Linked DNA regions of Mesorhizobium shangrilense. The protein of the gene in region 1 interacts with the protein of each later gene in a pairwise test. Links are inferred from orthologs where the notes say so. Each region holds a gene or a part of one and is shown on either strand. Other genes may lie near its edges.

Evidence for each region. The genes of interacting proteins can lie anywhere in the genome.
Region 2: the proteins of PD284_RS15840 (region 1) and mobA interact in binary tests that used the Escherichia coli proteins (3 or more experiments, as listed by UniProt). The link is inferred for Mesorhizobium shangrilense from one-to-one orthologs.

What each region holds. Positions count from the first base shown.
Region 1 is NZ_JAQGPN010000001.1:3,284,873-3,290,209, reverse strand. What follows is about bases 865-3,669. They hold PD284_RS15840 (molybdopterin molybdotransferase MoeA), read right to left. Parts: upstream 2,966-3,669; coding sequence 1,763-2,965; downstream 865-1,762. Other genes in these bases: trpC (indole-3-glycerol phosphate synthase TrpC), read right to left, coding at 3,460-3,669; moaC (cyclic pyranopterin monophosphate synthase MoaC), read right to left, coding at 2,970-3,455; PD284_RS15845 (amidohydrolase family protein), read left to right, coding at 865-1,670. In the rest of the region: PD284_RS15850 (aspartate aminotransferase family protein), read left to right, coding at 1-671; more of PD284_RS15845, read left to right, coding at 783-864; more of trpC, read right to left, coding at 3,670-4,275; trpD (anthranilate phosphoribosyltransferase), read right to left, coding at 4,292-5,302; PD284_RS15820 (SurA N-terminal domain-containing protein), read right to left, coding at 5,309-5,337. UniProt on the Escherichia coli protein: Catalyzes the insertion of molybdate into adenylated molybdopterin with the concomitant release of AMP.
Region 2 is NZ_JAQGPN010000001.1:3,782,289-3,787,662, reverse strand. What follows is about bases 743-3,584. They hold mobA (molybdenum cofactor guanylyltransferase MobA), read right to left. Parts: upstream 2,555-3,584; coding sequence 1,931-2,554; downstream 743-1,930. Other genes in these bases: PD284_RS18280 (DMT family transporter), read right to left, coding at 2,614-3,534; mobB (molybdopterin-guanine dinucleotide biosynthesis protein B), read right to left, coding at 1,422-1,934; PD284_RS18295 (ABC transporter substrate-binding protein), read right to left, coding at 743-1,222. Also shown: PD284_RS18300 (ABC transporter permease), read right to left, coding at 1-366; more of PD284_RS18295, read right to left, coding at 437-742; PD284_RS18275 (trypsin-like serine protease), read left to right, coding at 3,832-5,052; PD284_RS18270 (Ros/MucR family transcriptional regulator), read left to right, coding at 5,132-5,374. UniProt on the Escherichia coli protein: Transfers a GMP moiety from GTP to Mo-molybdopterin (Mo-MPT) cofactor (Moco or molybdenum cofactor) to form Mo-molybdopterin guanine dinucleotide (Mo-MGD) cofactor.

The sequences.
Region 1 (5,337 bases):
TCGGCATCGTCAAGCCGCTGCCGGGCTACCTCGAAGGGCTGCGGGCGCTCTGCGACAAGTACGGCACGGTGCTGATTTTCGACGAGGTGAAGACCGGTTTCCGCCATGCGTTGGGCGGGTATCAGGCGCTTTCCGGCGTGACCCCCGACCTTTGCACCTTCGGCAAGGCCGTGGCCAACGGCTATCCGATGGGCGTCATCGGCGGCAAGCGCGACATCATGAGCCTGTGCAGCCACCCATCAGCCGCCAAGCGCGTGGTCGTGGCCGGCACCTACAACGGGCATCCGGTAAATGTCGCTGCCGCCAAGGCCTGTCTCACGCGTCTCAAGACGCGGGAGAGTGAAGTCTATGGCGAACTGGAGCGCCTCGGCGCCCGCCTAGAGAAGGGTCTGAACGAGGTGTTCGCGGCGCGGAACTACCCCACCACGATCGTCAGGCAGGGTTCTGCGTTCGCCGTCTATTTCATGGACCATGCTCCGGTCAGCTGGCGCGACGTGGTTCTCAACCACGACATGGATCGCGACATCGCCTACCGCAGGGCGCTGATCGAGGAAGGGATCTTCCAGTTCCCCGTCGTGACCAAGCAGGGCAGCATCTCGTTGGCCCACACTGACGCCGACATCGACCGCACCATCGAGATGACCGAAAAGGTTGTCAGCACGCTCAACTGATGGATCGGTAAGAAAAGCGCCCAGGCGCAATGCCTCGGATGCAGCGGGTGACGGTCCGGAACGCGCTGCATCCTTCAGGCACTCGGATATTTGCAGGGAGCGGTTTCGCGCATGATCATCGACGTCCATACGCACACGCCACAGTTCCGCAACGCGGTGCCCGAAGACCGCAGGCGCATCAATACGACCTGGCGGCCCGATGCGGCCAGGCCGTCCAACTATTCATGGGCTGAGTATCGCGAGGCCCAGTCCACGGTGGACAAGTCGATCGTCTTCGGCATCGCCTGGGAACCAGGCGAGCGCGTCGGGGGCAGCAACGGCCCCAAGGACGAGGGCGATGTGGCCGACCGAGTCAATGATGGCACGGCGGCGTTCGTCCACGCCTATCCGGACGAACTGATAGGTTTCATGGCGGTCCACCCCTACGACCTCCAGCTCATGGACGAGATGGAGCGCAGCCGCGTCGACCTTGGCCTGAAGGGCGTCAAGCTGGGGGCCAACTACCAGAGCTACGATCCGCTCGACCGGCGCGCGCTGGCCGTCTACCAGTACGCCGAGCGCCACGGATTGCCGATCCTCTTTCACACCGGCACCTCTGCAGTGAAGACCGCGCCGATCCCTGCAGCGCACCCGCTGATCGTGGACGAGATCGCGATGCGCTATCCCGAACTCCGGATCATCATGGCCCATATGGGGCACCCGTGGACGGTCGACACGGTCGTGGTCGTGCGCAAGCACGCCAATGTCTACACCGACATTTCAGGCCTGTTCTACAGGCCCTACACCTCCTACGAGGCGCTGATAAAGGCCACGGAGTGGAACGTCCTGGACAAGATCCTGTTCGGTTCGGATTTTCCCATCGCCACGCCCGCCGAGACCATGGCCGGGCTTCGGGGGGTGAACGACATCCTCGAAGGCACCAGGATGCCCCGTGTGCCGCAGGACAAGATCGAAGAGATCATTCACCGCGACAGCCTTGCCCTGCTTGGCCTCGACTGAACGGCTGTCGGAGACACAAGCACGCTTTCGGATACCCGCCGGCCCGACCCCATTGAGCCGGCGTCAGCCGTCAAAGGCGTACAGCGGACTGTTCAGCGAAAGCGGATCAGCCGGCACATCGCCCCAGCGGGCGCGGCTGGCGCATGGGGTTCGCGTACGATCAGCGCGTTGGCGGTCGCCATCGTTCGCAGCATGGACGAATCCTGGACAGGGAAGGGTGCTGCGCTCAGGCCGCGAGGCGTCTCACTGACGACCGCGCGGATATAGTCCTGTCGGTGGTCATTTGCGGACATCGGCGTTTCGAGTTCGCCCTCAAGCAGCCTCGCAGACCGCGCGGCGCCGGAAAGGCTTGCCAGCAGCGGTTTTAGGAACACCAGCGAGCAGACAAGGCTGGCTACCGGATTGCCGGGGAGGCCGATGCAGCGGGTGGCGCCGAGCCGGCCGAACATCAGCGGTTTCCCCGGGCGCATGGCGATCTTCCAGAAATCGAGCGTCATGCCTTCGCCCGTCAGCGCCTCATGAACGAGGTCGTGATCGCCGACGGAGGCCCCTCCGAGCGTGACGATCACGTCCGCCTTCGCCGCGAGCGCGCGACGGACCAGCGCGGAGACAGCCGTCACATCGTCCGGCGCGATGCCGAGATCCAGCACGTCAGCGCCGGCCTGCTCCGCGATCGCGGCCACACCGTAACCGTTCGAGGCGATGATCTGCCCTGGCCCGGGATCGCTGCCCGGCGGCAGAAGCTCGTCGCCCGTGGCGATGATGGCGACAAGCGGCCGTCCAACGACCTCGAGCGTGGCGTTGTTGCCCGCGGCGGCCAGCGACAGCGCTGCCGGGTCGATGAGGCGGCCCTTCTCGAGAAGAATATCGCCTTCCGCGAAATCGAGACCGCGGGCGCGGATGTTCCGGCCTTTCAGGGTGGCTTCAACGATCTCGACCGCGCCCGGGACAGCCCTGGTGTTCTCCTGGATCACCACGGTGTCCGCGCCCTCGGGCACCGGAGCGCCGGTGAAGATGCGCACGGCCTGCCCGGCGCCGATCTTGCCTTGAAAGGGTCTGCCGGCTGGCGCCTGGCCGATGACCTTGAGCTTCGCGGGAAGGGTGGCGGTGTCGCTCCAGCGGACAGCGTAGCCGTCCATGGCCGACGCGTCGAACGGCGGCTGCGTACGGCGCGCCTTCACGTCGGCGGCGAGAACGCGCCCGGCGGCCCGGTTCAGGGCCACCGTTTCTGCGGGTCTCGGTTTGGCGCCGTCGAGCAGGCGGGTGAGGGCGTCTTCGACGGGCAGGAGCGACATTGCTTCAATCTGCCTGGAAATCGCCGGACTTGCCGCCGGTTTTCCGCAGGAGCCGGATGTCCGAAATGACCATGCCGCGGTCGACCGCCTTGGCCATGTCGTAGATCGTCAGGCAGGCGATCGAGGCGGCGGTCAGCGCCTCCATCTCAACGCCCGTCTTGCCGGTGACCCGGGCGAGGGCGGTCACGCGCAGGCCCGGCAGATTGGAATCCGGCTCTATGTCGACGGTGACCTTGGTGAGGAGGAGAGGATGGCACAGCGGGACGAGTTCGTGCGTGCGCTTGGCGGCCATGATGCCGGCAATGCGCGCGGCGCCGAGCACGTCGCCCTTCTTGGCGTCGCCGGCGAGGATCATCTCGAGCGTCTCGCGCTTCATCGATACCGCGCCCTCCGCGATCGCCGTGCGTTCGGTTTCGGCCTTCGCGCCCACGTCGACCATGTGCGCCTCGCCCGAGGCGGTGAGATGGGTGAGTTTCGGTCCGGCCGTCATGGCTTCAGCCCGCGGTCGCGCCGGCGGGCGCGCCTCCGAGCAGCAGGCGCGTCGCCGCCGTGACGTCCTGCTGTCGCATGAGGCTCTCGCCGACCAGGAACGTCGTAATGCCGGAGCGCGCCAGTCGCGCGCAGTCCTCGTGGGTGAAGATGCCGCTTTCGCCGACCAGCAGGCGATCGTCCGGGATCATGCCAGCCAGCCGCTCCGAGGTCGTCAGGCTGACCTCGAAGGTCCGCAAATTGCGGTTGTTGATGCCGATGAGGCGCGACGACAGCTTGAGCGCGCGCTCGGTCTCGGCCTCGTCATGCACCTCGATCAGGGCGTCCATGCCAAGTTCGAAGGCGGTGCTCTCCAATTCGCGCGCCATGCCGTCATCGACGCTGGCCATGATGATCAGGATGGCGTCCGCGCCCCAGGCGCGCGCCTCGTACACCTGGTAAGGCTCGAACATGAAGTCCTTGCGCAGTGCAGGCAGACGCGTTGCCGCCCGCGCGGCGGTCAAAAACTCCGGTGCGCCCTGGAAGGATGGCGCATCGGTGAGCACGGACAGGCAGGCTGCGCCGCCGGCCTCGTAAGCCTGCGCCAGCGAGGGTGGATCGAAATCCGGCCGGATCAGGCCCTTCGACGGACTCGCTTTCTTGATCTCGGCGATAAGCCCAAACGACTGCGCCGCACGCCGCGCTTCGAGGGCGCGCAGAAAGCCTCGCGGAGCGTCCTGGTCGGCGATGCGCGCCTTGAGTTCGGCGATTGGTTCGCGCGACTTTGCAGCTTCGATCTCGTCGCGCTTGTAGGATTCGATGCGTTTGAGAATATCGGCCATCGTCACGCCTGCCGGTTCAAGCGTTTGATACGCGCTTGAGGGTTTCGAGAACGCCGACAGCGCGGCCACTGTCTATGGATGCTGCAGCCTGCTCAATACCGCTTTGGAGTGTTTCGGCCTTGGTGGCGACGACCAGCGCTGCTCCTGCATTCATCAGGACGGTGTCGCGGTATGCCCCCTGCTGGCCGGTGAGGACCGCATGCAGGGCCTGCGCGTTGAAGGCGGCGTCGCCACCACGCAATGCCTCGCGGGCATGGCGCTTCAGGCCAAGGTCCTCTGGCTTCAGCACGAGAGTTTCAATGCCGCCGTTGGCGAGCCGTGACACCTGGGTCTCGCCTGTCGCCGTGATCTCGTCGAAGCCGTCGCCATGGACCACCCAGGCCGTCTCCGCGCCGAGGTTGCGAAGCGTCTCGGCAACCGGCCCCACCCACTCAGGTGCGAAGACGCCGACCAGCTGCCGGCTGACACCGGCCGGGTTGGAGAGCGGCCCGAGCAGGTTGAAGATGGTGCGCGTCCCCAGTTCGGCCCGCACCGGACCAACGTGCTTCATGGCGGGGTGATGCGCCGGCGCGAACATGAAGCCGATGCCGGCCTCGTTGACGCAACGGCTGATCATCTCCGGCCCAAGGTCGAGCCTGACGCCAAGCGACGTCAGCACATCCGCGGATCCGGTTGAGGAGGAGAGGGCGCGATTGCCGTGCTTGGCGACTGGGACGCCGCAGCCGGCCACCACGAATGCCGACGCCGTAGAGATGTTGACGCTGTGCGAATTGTCTCCGCCGGTTCCGACGATGTCGATGGCGTCGGCGGGCGCCTCGACGCGCAGCATCTTGTCACGCATGGTCGCCACAGCGCCCGCGATCTCGTCGACGGACTCGCCGCGCACCCGCAGCGCCATCAGGAAGCCGCCGACCTGTCCCGGGGTGGCGTCGCCCGACATGATGATGTCGAAGGCGTCCCTGGCTTCCTCGAAGGTCAGCGACTGGGCGCCGGCTGCCTTTGCTATGTATGGCTTGAGCGCGCTCATTTGGGTTCAGAAGCTCAGTGCGCGCTGGATAGCGC
Region 2 (5,374 bases), 500 kb from region 1 along the record:
CACCTCGCTGGCATAGGAGGAGAAGACGACGCCGAGGGCCACCATGCCGGAGACGAAGCTGTTGACCTCGATCGTCGCGTCCGGCCGGATAAGACGGGCGGCGTTCTGAAGGCCGATCTGCACGCCGTAATAGACGAGGAACAGGGTCAGCAGTTCCGGCAGCCCGCGGAAAATCGTCGTGTAGACGTTGCCCGCCAGCCTCAGCGAAGCCTCGTTCGACTGCTTGGCAAGTGCGATGAAAAAGCCGACCAGGAGGCCCAACGGCAGGGTCGCGGCGGCGAGCGCAACGGTGATGAACACGCCGTGTGCAATATCGTCCAGCCAGCCTTCGGACCCCCAGCTCAGCAGAGTCCAGACACTCGGCATATGGTCAGTGTACTCCCGTGATCATTCTGGCCAGCAAGGCGGCGCTTGCGCGCCGCCTTGCCGACATGTCTCAGGATTCGCCGCCGTACACGTCGTACTTGAAGTACTTGTCGTTGATTTCCTTGTACTTGCCGCTCGCGCGGATGGCGTCGATTGCGGCATTGAACTTCTCGGCCAGCGCCGTCTCGCCCTTGCGAACCGCGATGCCGGCGCCCGGGCCATGGATCTCCGGAACCGGCGTGATAGCGCCGACCAGCTTGCAGCAGGCTCCGTCCGGCGTGGCCAGCCAGCCCTCGAGCACGCTGATATCGTCGTTAACCGCGTCAAGGCGACCGTTGGCGAGGTCGAGCAGGAACTCCTGGCTCGACGGATAGCCCTTGATCTCGCTGTCGGTGTAGGTCTTTTCCGAATAGTTGAAGTGCGTGGTCGAGGTCGCGACGCCGATGGTCTTGCCTGCCAGATCCTCCTTGGTGACGCCCTTGATGTCGGTATCCTTGGGGGCGACGATCGCCGGCGGGGTGTTGTAGTACTTGTTGGTGAAGTCGACCTTCTGCTTGCGCTCCTCGGTGATCGACATGGACGCGATGATGGCGTCGAACTTGCCGGCCTGCAGCGCCGGGATGATGCCGTCCCAATCCTGCGTCACGAACTCGCACTTTACCTTCATCTCTTCGCAGAGCGCATTGGCGATATCGATGTCGAAGCCTTCGAGCTTGCCGTCGGCCGTGAGGTTGTTGAAGGGAGGGTAGGCGCCTTCGGTGCCGATCTTCAACGTCTCCTGTGCCTGCGCAGCGCCCAGCGACAAGGCGAGCGCGGCGGCAGACGCCGCCAAAGTGATACGCTTGGTAATTCGCATGATGTTCCTCTCTGGGTTATCCACGGCAGCGCTGTCGCGCCGCCCGGGCGGCTTTCCGCCGCCGCTGGCGCGGATATTCCCACTCTTTTTTCGCAAAAAGCAATCTCAATCCACCTGATAGCGCTGGACAATCGGGGATGGCGCGCGAAACGGCTGTGGCGTCGACCAGTTTGCAGTTATGACGCTGGGGAAGCTTCAGCTAGGTCCGCTTCAGGCCAGTTGCGCTCTCGATGAAGTCCGCGATCGCCCGGACGTCATCGAGCGCGTAGACCGGCAGCGGCTCGCCAGGCAGGGGGGTGTCGGCGGCGACAGCGACGATGTTCGGGTCATTGGCGGACAGCGGTGACCTGTCGCTGGTATCGCGGCGCCGCGTCTCGATCTTCTTGTGCGCCTCGCGCTTGTAGCCCTCGACGAGGACGATGTCGCACGGGGCCAGGCGGCCAAGGATCTCGCCGAGAGACGGCTCCTGCTCGTCGCGCAGTTCGTGCATCAACGCCCAGCGGCGACCCGACACGATCGCCACCTCGCGAGCGCCGGCCAACCTGTGGCGGTGGCTGTCGGTGCCTTCCTTGTCGATGTCGAACTCGTGATGCGCGTGCTTGACCGTCGAGACCGTCCAGCCGCGCGCCGACAGTTCGGCCACCAGGCGCTCGGTCAGCGTGGTCTTGCCGGAGTTCTTCCAGCCGGTGATCCCGAACACGCGCTGCGTCATTGGTCCAGCTCCGCTGCTATCTGTTCCGCTTCGGCGAGTTCGGCCGGCGTGTTGATGTTGAAGAACGGGTCGAGCGGGCCGCGCGAGGTGATGATGAGCTCGAAATCGACGAAGACATGTCTCTGGCGCTCGATGAAGCCGAGGACGCTCGCCTTTTGCCCGGACTGCAGGAACGCGTCGACTGCAGGCGCGCAGTCCGTCGGCCACAGCGCAAATACCGGATGGGCTCGGCCGCCGCAGCGCGCCACGGCGATCATATCTTCATCCTGCGTCGCGCGCTCGAGCTGCTCCACCAGGTCGATCGGGAAAAACGGCGTGTCGGTCGCAACCGTCGCCGCTCGCCGGAACCCAGCTCCACCGGCCCATCGCAGGCCGGCCAGGATTCCCGCCAGCGGTCCCGCGAAATCGCCGGTCGTATCGGCGACGATCGGCAGGCCGAGGAATTCGTAGCGCTGCGGGTCGCCGTTCGCATTGAGCGCGAGCCGTCCCGACTGGGCCGCAAGCCGAGCCGTGACGCGCGCCACCAGCGGCGATCCCGCCAGCCTCATCAGGCTCTTGTCCTCGCCCATGCGCCGTGAGCGGCCGCCTGCCAGGATGATCCCCGCGATGCTGTCCGTCATCTGCTGTCGCTCGCAGAGACAGAAAAGAGGTGAAGGCGAGGACGCGACTCGTTCATTGCTCATACACCATCAGGCGCCATGTCGGGCCGGGTGCTTTCGGCGACGACTTTCGTGCGGCCGACAACGCGCTCCCGGTAGAGCATGTAGAGGCCGGATCCGATTACAAGCGCTGATCCGACGAGCACGGCCATATCCGGAACGTCTGCGAAAACCAGGTAGCCCATCAGCAAGGCCCAGAGCAGCGATGTGTAGCGAAATGGTGCGATGAACGAAACCTCGCCCGTCCGCATGGCCTGAATGATGAACTGATAGCCTATGAGCAGCAAGATGCTGGCGCCCAGCAGGTAGATGAGAAGTTCGAATGACAGGGGCGACCACCCTCCCATCGGCTGGACCAGCAGTCCGCCGGAGATCGTGACGATGCCCGCCGTGAACGTCGATACGTAGAGCGTTGGAATATCGTCCGGAAGGCGACGGGTCGCCAGATCCCTGAGCATGCAGAAGGCGACGCAGATCAGCGTGTACACCGAATAGATGGTGAAGCCTTCCATGCCGGGGCGCACGATGATGAGGATGCCGACGAAGCCGACGCTGATCGCAAGCCAGCGCCGCCAGCCGACGCGCTCTCCGAAAAACAGCGCTGCGCCCATGGTGACTGCGAGCGGCAGCGCCTGGAATACGGCCGAGACGTTGCCGATCGGCAGATGGGCGAGGGCGATCAGGTAGAATACGGTCCCCCCGAGTTCGCCAACCGCGCGCACGCCGATCAGTGGATGCAGCCCGATCCAAGGCTTGGCCAGCGCCCCTCGATGCCAGGCGAGGAGCCCGATCAACGCAGTGGCGAACAGGCCGCGGACGAGCATCACCTGGCCCATGTTCATGCCGGCGGAGGCCGCCTTGACCAGGGTGTCGTTGAGCGTGAAACCGGCCATGGCGACGACCATGAACAGCGCGCCGCGAAAATTGGGAGAAGATGCCAAGGAATTCGCTCGGAGACAGGTTCATTTTGCGTGTATCAGCCAAGCCAATGGTGGCAATAACAAATGGCTGGTCCAGGGGCGTCGGTCGGTAGCGGCGCGCCGAGAGCCTCAAATAGGTTTGGGGACCGTCGCCCGCGCTTGGGGCCTATGTGCGCTGCCGGGGCCTGTGTCTGGATCAATCGCGGACCTGCCACTTAGAGTTGACTTCTGTCTCGCAACTGATCGATATTCAGCGATCTACACACACAGTATGAGCAAATAGACTCATGATGTTTTCGTTGTGAGGGCGGGTGTTTCGTGAGTTTCTTACCCAACGAGGATGTCTATCCGTACACGACGGTCGTCTACGTAGAGGCCAGGTTCGGCAGCAATTGGGTCGTCGGATCCGGAGTTCTGGTCGGCGCGAATGACGTGCTGACAGCGTCCCACATGATCTACGACCCGAACTATGGGGCGGCAGACGAGGTTCTCGTATATGCGTCGTACAATCCGTCGCAATTCAATACGTCGTATTCGGCCGTCTACCTCGAGTATTTTACGGACTTCGATCCGGACGGAGACGGCTTTCTCTTCCCGGGCGACGGTTCCCCCCTGACGCTGGGCGGCGCTGAACTCGATATCGCGCTGATCAGCCTTTCGGCCCCGATCGGCAACGCGCAGGGCTGGATGGGAATGGACCCGAACTTCTGGTCGGGCTCCATCAATGTGACCGGCTTCCCAGGGTACGCCAACGGCTACATGGTGGCGGACACGGGCTTCGCCTTGGTCGACCGGACGGACTACTACATCGACATCAGCGCCATGGACATCAATCCGGGCAACTCAGGCGGCCCGGTCTGGGTGAACACCAGTTCGGGACCCTATGTAGTCGGCGTCGTGTCGACCGGAGGCGCCGCCGCGACCGTCGATGGGCACGCTTGGCTGTTCACGTCGATCATCGAGAACGACATCTATATCGACGGTCTGGTGCTCTTTGGAGCGCGGGACATGGAGTTGGTGGCCGCAACCTACCAGTTCTTCACCGGAGCGGTGCCGGGTGAGGCCGGTTTCCTCTACCTGATCGATTCGCCGGGGAACGCCAGCGATCTCAACGACGCCTACTATGCGGTCTTCAACCAGGAGAACCGCTTCATCAACTTCGCCAACAATCTCGGCGCGTTCGGGGTCGGCGCGGACGCCTTCGACGCCGCCTATGGGGGGCTGAGCTTCAACCAGGCGGTGGCCAAGGCCTATGACGCGATCGTCGGCATCGCCGCGGCCGAGGGGGCCGGCATCGATGTCGCCGCCGCACTCGCCTTCTTCCAGGGTTCCATTGGCTTCTACACGGCGGTGGCGCTGGAGCGGGTGACGCCGTCCGGCGTCCCGCTCGCCGAGGCGACCAAGCTCGTCATGATCGGCTCGGTGCTCCACGAATCCATGAAGGCCGACGTCGGCCTCTATGCCGGGGCCGTCAACGATTTCGTCAGCGACTATATGTCGGATGGGGAAGCCTTCTTCGGGCTAAGTCTCTTTGCCTGAAGGCGGTGTTCGAGGTGAAATCGCGGAGTTGCCGGACAGACGCGCAAGTCCTGCGAAACAATGTTGATCCGGGGGGAAGATGAAGAACTTGCTTGAGCTGACGGCAGAGATCGTCAGCGCCTATGTTGGAAAGAACTCGATTCCGGTTGCCGAACTGCCGAAGGTGATTGCTGACGTCAGTGCCGCGATCACGATGCTCGGCTCGCGCCAGACGGCGGCGGAGGTTGAGAACCTGAAGCCGGCTGTCAATCCAAGGCGATCGGTGTTTCCCGACTACATCATTTCGCTCGAAACCGGACAGCGATTCAAATCCCTGAAGCGA